One region of the Paenibacillus swuensis genome, then DNA from elsewhere that is predicted to be linked to it. Evidence: riboswitches for the same ligand, from Rfam matches in the RefSeq annotation. Region 1 holds a riboswitch; the other holds the start of a gene.

Region 1 (4,548 bases):
GGTTCTATAAAAGTTGGTACTTAGCACAATGAATCCAAGGCGATACACTTTAGAGGGATAGAGAGGGGTGCGTTATGACAATTTCACAGCATCAACCTATTAATGAAGGCAAGACAAACCGCTCCACTCCTAAACACCTGCTCCTCATTGACGGGGAATGTATCTTGTGCGCGGGAATGACCAAATTTGTGGTGTCCCGGGACCTTGGAGACCGGTTTCGTTTCGCGGCTCTACAGTCCGAGGTTGGACGCAGCATGTTGAAACAGGTTGGAGGGAGTCCGGGACGCATGGACACCTTTGTGTATATTCGGGAAGGTCGTTACTACATTAAATCCTCCGCGGCACTTCGGGTTGTGCGCCATTTGGGCAAGGGGTGGCCGTTGCTGTCCGTGCTGTTGGCGGTGCCTGCGCCGATCCGGGACGCCGTCTATGACTTCATTGCCAAACGACGGAACCTCTGGTTTGGAAGACAGGATGTTTGCCTGTGGCGGACACCCGAGCTCCGGCGTAAGTTCGTGGATGAGTTGTCGGAAGAGTAAAATGTTCCCCGTTGCCGATTCCGCCGCCTTCCAGTACAATGAATTGCACGTTGTTTAGAAGGTGGTTACCAATCCATATGACGATAGAACCCGTTTATTATAAAACCCCGTTTGGCTCCGAAATCAAGCATGTTCCGTATGCGCCCATCGCCGGCGGCGAAACCAGCCGCGAGCTGGTTCCTGACACCGCGCAAGACGCGTATTATTTCCGATCGCTGGAAGACCGCGGCATCTGCCTTAACGCGCCTCAGATTGAAGCTGTGCGCCATCATCAAGGCCCGTTGCTGACGCTGGCCGGCGCCGGTTCCGGCAAAACCTCCGTGCTCGTCGCCCGTACGGGCTATTTGCTGACTCTGCACAGAGTGGCCCCTGAGAATATTCTTCTGGTCACATTCACGAAGAAAGCATCCATGGAAATGCAAGAACGCATCGCAAGGCTGCCCGGTATTTCCCGAAGCATCGCAAATCGTGTGCAGGCGAGCACATTTCATGCTTTTTTCTTAAAGCTGATTCGGCACAAAGGACACGCCCAAGACATTCTTGGAGCGGATCGCTACAAACAGATTGTGGTCAAAAAAATCCTGCGCGACCTCCAACTGCATGATTCTTACCAGCCGGAGGATGTGCTGGCGCAACTGTCCGCGCACAAGATGAACGGTCTTAAACCCGACCAGTGGCCGGACCGCACGCCTGAGGAGCGGGAGATTAACCAGATTTTTGCCCGATATGAACAATGGAAGCAACAATATAACAAGATCGATTACGACGACATCCTGGTCATAGCTCATGACATGCTGCAAGAGAAACCGGAGTTGCTGGCCGGCTTGCAGAAGCGCTTCACTTACGTGATGGTGGATGAGTTTCAAGATACGAATTACCTGCAGTATCAGTTGGTCCAAATGCTGGTGCGAAAGTCGCGCAATCTGTTCGTCGTCGGGGATGACGATCAGACGATTTACACGTTCAACGGGGCCCGGAGCGAATTCATTCTGGAATTCGGCCAAACGTTCCCGGGTGCTCGCACCGTCACATTGGATATCAACTACCGTTCCACCTCAAGTATCGTGGGTCTGGGCAACGAGGTCATACGTCACAATCAGAAGCGCAAGGTGAAGACGCTAAAGGCCGTTCATACCAGCGATTTTACGCCGCAGTTTTTCACCCCGGCAACGACGGACGAAGAAGCGGAGCAGATTATTCGCCAGATTCAAACCGAGGTAACTGCGGGCAACCGAAGCTATAAGGATATGGCTATTTTGCATCGAACGGTGAGCAACAGCCGTGCTGTTTTTGAGCAATTGGCATTGCAGAATATTCCGTTCATCCCCTATTCTATGGGCGATCAGACGTTTTACGAGCACTGGATTGTAAAGCCGGTCATCGATCATCTGCGTCTTGCCGCGGAGCCCCGTCAGTTTGATGCGATGGAGGCCGCGGTACACGCGCTTTTTATCCCCAAAGACAAAGGCATGGATTATATCTGGCAGCAAGAAAAGCTCCAGCGCAAGAAATACCCGCTCATCCATTTGAACACTTATCCGGAGCTGAAGAGCTTCCAGAAGGATAAGGTCAAGGAGCGGGTAAAGCTGATCAAGAGCCTGGCGACGATCAAGCCTACGGTCGCGGTGAAGAAAATTCGCGCCGAATTTTATGATCAATTTCTGGAAGCGACGGATCGTCAGGCCGTAACCTCGCATAAGGAAACGATCAAGGAAACGTTGGACGAGCTGGAGGCTTCCGCGAAACGGTTCGAAACCGCGGCCGACTTCATCGCGTTTGTGGACGGCATGATCGCCAAGCATAAGGAGATCGAGCAGTTGCATCAGCAACACGACGCTGACGCTGTATCCCTCATGACCATTCATCGGTCCAAAGGGCTGGAGTTCCCCGTCGTGTTCCTGATCGGCGCGTCCGAGGGCATTCTGCCGCACAGCACAGCGCTCCTTGAAGCGCAGAAGGCTGAGGCGGGGCGGAGCCCCTCGGACCGCGGCAAGAAAGCGGCGCGACCTCCCGCACGCGCCGCCGGTTCCGCGCCCGCGAACGCGGACGACGGCGAGGCCGCCCTCGAAGAGGAGCGGCGCCTCGCCTATGTCGCGATCACGCGCGCGAAAGAGCAGCTCTACATCGCCTCGCCGGCGTGGTATCGCGGCAAGAAGACCGAAGTGTCGCGGTTCCTCCGCGACGCCTTCGCTGCCGCCCGCCCGGCGGGCGCCGCAGCCGCTGCAACGGCTGCGCAGTCCAAGAGGCCGCGCGGCGAAGCCGCGGCCTCCTTGCCGAAGGCGCGCGCGATCAGCCCCGCCGCGCCTTCACCTAAACCGACGCCTGCCGCAGCAAGGGCAGGCGAGGTCACCTCACGCGAGATGACGCTCGCGTGGTTATGTACGGACACAAACTGCAAGGCGTGGTCGAAGATTATATCGTATGATGACGCGAACCAGTCCGAGAAGTCCTGCCCTTTATGCGGCGCGGCGATGCGGCGGGGAAGCAAAGAGGTACAAACACGCATTCAACCGCAGTATTACTAAAGACTGGAAAATCTGTAACCTATGTTCAATAAATGGTCACAGAGTGAGTTGTTACCGTGTTGTAACCCTTTGCGGGGGTATGCTATCATAACAAAAAATGCCGAATCCGTTACAGCAAAAGTAACGGTACGGGGGACGATTTACTATGGGGTGAAGGCTTGCCGATGATTGCGAGCACAGGGAAACCTATTCCCGAACCCGACAACTAACCTCGGAGGCTTATAGGAGGAACATTTTTTGAAAAAGATGTACAGAAGTATGGTTTTGTCATGTGCAGTATTGGCTTCGGCTATTGCTCTCCCCGTTGTATCACAGGCTGCGGTAAATGTGCAGGTGAACGACAATCTCGTGAAATTCAACAGCGATGCGAAGCCTTTCCTTTACGGAAGCCGAGTGCAAATTCCTTTACGTACCGTATCGGAAAATCTTGGGTTTGATGTGCAGTGGAAGGAAAGCGGTCAAGTGCTGTTAAGCAACGGTGAGAAGAATATCGTGCTCGGTTCGGCCGAAACTGCAACGTCCGCCAAAGGCAAGACATTCGTACCGCTTCGGTTCGTTTCGGAAGAGCTTGGAATCGATGTGGATTGGTTCGGGAAAGTGAATTTGGCCGTAGTGAATGCGGACGGCACCACGAATCCGCCTGTGCTTCACCCTGTGAAGGCGGCATATGATAACAGCGGTTTATCGGACAAGATCCTTAAATCCGCTCGCAGCTATCTGGGCGTTCCTTACAAATGGGGCGGCACAACGACAGCCGGCTTCGATTGTTCAGGATTCATTAACTACATATTTGAGAAGAACGGCGTTTCGCTGCCCAGAACTTCATCTCAAATGTTTAAATCCTCCGGAGAACGCACAGCGCATCCAGAGCCCGGCGACCTGGTATTCTTCGGAAAATCCGGTGTGGACCATGTAGGTGTATACATCGGCAACAACCAGTTCATCTCCGCTTCGAACAACGGGGTAGACGTGGACAGCATGGGAAGCAGCTACTGGGGTTCGCGTTATATCGGTGCCAAAAGCGTAATCTGATTTATATCTTGTTTCTGATTTCATCACTCATTATTGTAGACGTGTGCCTTGAAAAAAAGGTTGCACGTCTTTTTGTTGCTTTTTGATAAGGGATCCTGTATAATGCTCCATTGTAGGTCGATATTCACCCTCTATAGTTTATATAACCTCAAAGCAAGATTATATAACCACAATGTAACATAACCCCTCATTTCAATCCTTTTACAAACCAATCTCACGAATTGTACAGGTGTTTTTCGATTGCTCATACAGAATAGAAAAGCAGGCTAATTCACACTGGCGCGGCCGAGGAGTCGCAAGGATGAAAGAGAGGCAGGGCTTTCATTGTTTTAGAAGCGTAAACTTTGTATCAGCAATCCACTATCTAGGATGCTACACAAACGAACAGACCGGAATGAACCCATTCCGTCTGACACCGAAGGATCATCCCTAATGAAACATAGGGACAGGGG
Region 2 (4,548 bases), 800 kb from region 1:
TTTACAAACAAATTAGCGAGGCGTAAGATTTGATTCAGAATTTGAAATGAGTTTCCATTCGTAACGCTGAATTTTCTGGAATGGAAAACGGGGGAACCAATTGATTGCACTGTACCGATGTGAGAGTCGGTGCAGCCGCGATCCGGGGTGAATCCTGAAAGAAGCCGCCATGGATGCTTCTTTCGGGTAGGGCGACTCTCACCGCCCGAATCCGTCAGCTAACCTCGTAAGCGTCGTGAACCGCAGGTCAGCCCAACCCTGTTTTTTGGGAAGGTATGATCTGCTGTTAAATGGAGTGAAAGGATGATGGAGCTTGTGACCGGACCGGCCGCAGGTGAGTTTGAGACTGCGGTTTTTTTGTGCCTTCAATAGGCTGAACAGGACTGATCCTACATTGAATTTAAGGTTTAACAGCTAATATTTCATGATCGCTGAGTTCCTGCAACCCGCAGGAAACGGGGGAACCATCGAGTGCGTCTTCGCAAGAAGCGCGCTCAGGGGTGAATCCGGAAGCAGGCCGCGGAAACACGCAGCTTCACAAGCTTCTGGTAGGGCGACTCTCACGCCCGAATCCGACAGCTAACCTCGTAAGCGTCCCGAGAGAGGCAACGACCATCGTGTTCGACACAGTCTGTTTAGCTGTGCCAGAAGCCGCGAGAAGAGTTCCTCTTCCCAAGGCTTCTTTTTTGTTGCCTTTTTTCTCGGGAAAGTACCGGGGTGTGGAGAATATCGTAGTTGTGAATACTGAGGAAGGGATCATCGTTTCTTAGCTGCCAAATTAATATGAGTAGAAAACCATAGGAGGATAATTTCATGTTAGACGTGTATATGATATGCCTTTTGGCAGGAACATTTCTGTTCATTTACGGCTTTATGTCCTTCTGCGACAAAGTTATTAACGATACCGGAGGCGACAAGTTATGACCATTATTCTCATATTCACCGTGTTGATCTTCGTTTACCTGCTATATGCTCTGGTTAATCCGGAGAAATTCTAAGTCTTACAGGAATGTTAAGGAGGATAAGAAGCAATGGGAATTCTGCAAATCGCAATCGTCATCGGCATCATTATGCTGTTGGTGAAGCCTGTCGGCACCTATCTGTATCATGTGTTCTCCAATGAACCGAATCGTACGGATCAAGTGTTCGGGTGGGCGGAGCGAATCATCTATGCATTAATCGGATTGAGAAATAGAGCGGGTATGACCTGGAAGAAGTACGCGCTAAGCTTCCTGATCACGAATATCGTGCTGACTGCTGTCTCCTATCTGATTCTTCGGTTTCAAAACGGTTTGCCGTGGAACCCGAACGAGATCGGCAATATGGAACAGACTCTCACGTTGAATACGGTCATTTCGTTTATGACCAATACGAACTTGCAGCATTACAGCGGTGAATCCGCGTTGACTTACTTCTCGCAGATGGTCGTCATCACGATGATGATGTTCACCTCCGCGGCGACCGGGTTCTCGGTTGCGATCGCGTTCATTCGCGGTCTTACGAAGAAAGGCACGACCATCGGAAATTTCTTCGAAGATTTTGTGAAGGCGCACACGCGTATTTTCATCCCTTTGGCATTTATCGTCACGTTGGTGCTTGTCGCGCTGAAAGTACCGCAAACGCTGGATCCTACACTGGCTATTACAACATTGGAAGGCGCCGCGCAAAGTATCGCGATCGGACCTGTGGCCGCGCTCGAATCCATTAAACATCTGGGTACCAACGGCGGCGGTTTCTTCGGCGTCAACTCGGCGCATCCGTTCGAGAATCCATCACCTTTGACCAATGTAATTGAAATCTTGTCCATGTGGATGCTACCGGCGGCGCTTCCTTACACCTACGGCTTATTCGCCAAGAACCGCAAACAAGGTTGGGTTGTATTCAGCGCGATGATGGCGCTCTTCCTGGTGTTTGTATCCATTGCTTATACAGCGGAACTGCGCGGGAACCCGGCGATCAACGCTATAGGCATCGATGCTTCTCAAGGCAGTATGGAAGGCAAAGAAGTGCGATTCGGTATTCCGCAGTCGGCTTTGTTTACGACAGTAACCGCGGCGGCGACAACCGGTACCGTCAATAATATGCATGATACGCTGACCCCGCTGGGCGGACTTGTGCCGATGGCTGAAATGATGTTAAACAGCGTCTTCGGAGGTAAAGGCGTCGGGTTAATCAATATGCTGATGTATGCCATCCTGGGTGTGTTTATTGCAGGTTTAATGGTGGGACGGACACCGGAGTTTCTCGGCCGCAAAATAGAGCCAAGGGAAATGAAACTCGTTGCGATCGCCATTCTCTCGCATGCTTTCATAATCCTGGTGCCGACGGCAGCTGCATTCATGTCTGAGCTTGGGAAAGCGGCGATCACGAACCCCGGCTTCCACGGCATTTCGCAGGTGTTGTATGAGTACACTTCATCGGCTGCCAATAACGGCTCCGGTTTTGAAGGCCTTGGCGATAACACGCCGTTCTGGAACATTACAACAGGGATTGTCATGTTGCTGGGCCGTTACATTTCGATGATTGCTATGCTGGCTGTGGCCGGATCCCTTGTGCGCAAGCAGTGGGTGCCGGAAACGGTCGGAACATTTAGAACAGACAACGTGCTGTTCTGGGGCATTTTGATAGGATCCGTCGTCATTATCGGCGCCCTGACCTTCTTGCCTGCTGTCGTACTGGGACCGATTGCCGAGCACTTGACGCTCCGCTAAAGAAGAGGTGATGAGAAGATGAATACGAACGAGAATCGAAGCCGCCAAAGTTTACTGTCGTCGGCCATCATAGGAAACGCAGTGAAAGACAGTTTTATTAAATTAAATCCGGTGACTATGATGAAAAATCCGGTGATGTTTGTCGTAGAAGTCGGAACGCTTGTTGTGTTGTTGATGATTATGGCGCCGGGATATTTCGGTGTGGATGAAGGGAATATAGGCTTTAACATTACCGTGTTTCTGATCTTGCTCTTCACGCTGCTGTTCGCGAACTTCGCGGAAGCCTTGGCCGAGGGCCGGGGTAAAGCACAGGCGGATTCCCTGAAGAAAACAAAACAGGAAGTGATGGCCAACAAGCTTGCAGGCGGCGCGGTCCGAAGAGTGCCGTCCACAGAGCTCCGTAAAGGAGACATCGTCGTCATCTCGCAAGGCGAACTGGTTCCCGGGGACGGGGAGGTTATTGAAGGCCTGGCCTCTATCGACGAATCGGCCATTACGGGAGAATCCGCTCCCGTCATTAAAGAGGCGGGCGGCGATTTCAGCTCTGTAACAGGCGGCACACGGGTCGTCTCCGATGAAATCAAGGTTCGCATTACCAGCGATCCCGGTGAATCCTTCATCGACCGCATGATTTCACTGGTTGAAGGCGCGCAGCGTCAAAAAACGCCGAATGAAATCGCGTTGAACACCCTGTTAACGTCATTAACCATTATCTTTTTGATCGTTGTTGTTACGTTGGCGCCGATCGCCAAATATCTGAACATCGAATTGGATGTGCCGGTGCTGATTGCTTTGCTGGTATGTCTAATTCCGACGACCATCGGCGGATTGCTATCCGCGATCGGGATTGCCGGTATGGACCGGGTTACCCAGTTTAATGTGCTGGCGATGTCCGGTAAAGCGGTTGAAGCGGCCGGAGACATCAATACGATGATTCTGGACAAAACCGGTACGATTACGTACGGAAACCGGATGGCGAGCAGCTTTATTCCTGTAGGCGGCGCGACTGTTGCGGACTTGGCCGATTGGGCGGCAATCTCCTCCATGAAAGACGAGACGCCGGAAGGCCGTTCGGTGCTGGAGTTGATGAAGAAACAAGGCCTTACTTATAATGAAGGATTGGGTAACGGCGGCGAGTTTATCGGATTTACCGCGGAAACCCGTATGAGCGGCGTGGATTTACCGGACGGACGTAAAGTGCGTAAAGGCGCTGTGGATGCGGTGAAACGTTGGGTGTCCGGTCAAGGCGGAAGCATCCCTGGTGAACTGGATATTCAAGGCAATAAAGTGGCAACGGAAGGCGGAACCCCGCTGGCAGTCGCGGTCGATAACCAAATTTTCGGCGTCATTTACCTGAAGGATACGGTGAAACCGGGGATGCGGGAGCGGTTCGACCAGATGCGCGCGATGGGAATCAAGACCATTATGTGTACAGGCGATAATCCGTTGACCGCGGCTACGATTGCGCGCGAAGCGGGTGTGGATGACTTTATCGCGGAAAGCACGCCTGAAGACAAGATCGCTGTCATCCGCAGGGAACAAGCGGAAGGCAAGCTTGTGGCGATGACCGGTGACGGCACGAATGACGCGCCCGCCTTGGCCCAAGCGGATGTAGGGCTTGCGATGAACACCGGGACAGTGGCGGCTAAGGAAGCGGCCAACATGGTGGATCTGGACTCGGATCCATCGAAGATCATCGAAGTCGTTGCCATCGGCAAACAGCTTCTGATCACACGCGGAGCTTTAACAACATTCAGTATCGCGAATGATATCGCAAAGTATTTTGCCATTATCCCGGCGATGTTCATGGTTGCGATTCCCGAGATGGATGTGTTGA

Evidence for each region. A riboswitch is a leader RNA that binds a small molecule or an ion and turns the genes downstream of it on or off. The one in region 1 is predicted to bind cyclic di-AMP.
Region 2: it holds a riboswitch for cyclic di-AMP, as region 1 does, so the genes downstream of both, kdpF (K(+)-transporting ATPase subunit F) here and SY83_RS08740 (C40 family peptidase) in region 1, are expected to answer to the same signal.

The regions. Positions count from the first base shown of each region.
Region 1 is NZ_CP011388.1:1,996,609-2,001,156, reverse strand. It holds gene SY83_RS08750 (thiol-disulfide oxidoreductase DCC family protein) at 75-539, shown strand; gene SY83_RS08745 (UvrD-helicase domain-containing protein) at 617-3,064, shown strand; cyclic di-AMP (ydaO/yuaA leader) riboswitch at 3,153-3,299, shown strand; gene SY83_RS08740 (C40 family peptidase) at 3,344-4,096, shown strand.
Region 2 is NZ_CP011388.1:2,793,607-2,798,154, forward strand. It holds cyclic di-AMP (ydaO/yuaA leader) riboswitch at 55-248, shown strand; cyclic di-AMP (ydaO/yuaA leader) riboswitch at 420-610, shown strand; gene kdpF (K(+)-transporting ATPase subunit F) at 921-998, shown strand; gene kdpA (potassium-transporting ATPase subunit KdpA) at 1,032-2,711, shown strand; gene kdpB (potassium-transporting ATPase subunit KdpB) at 2,730-4,548, shown strand, end outside.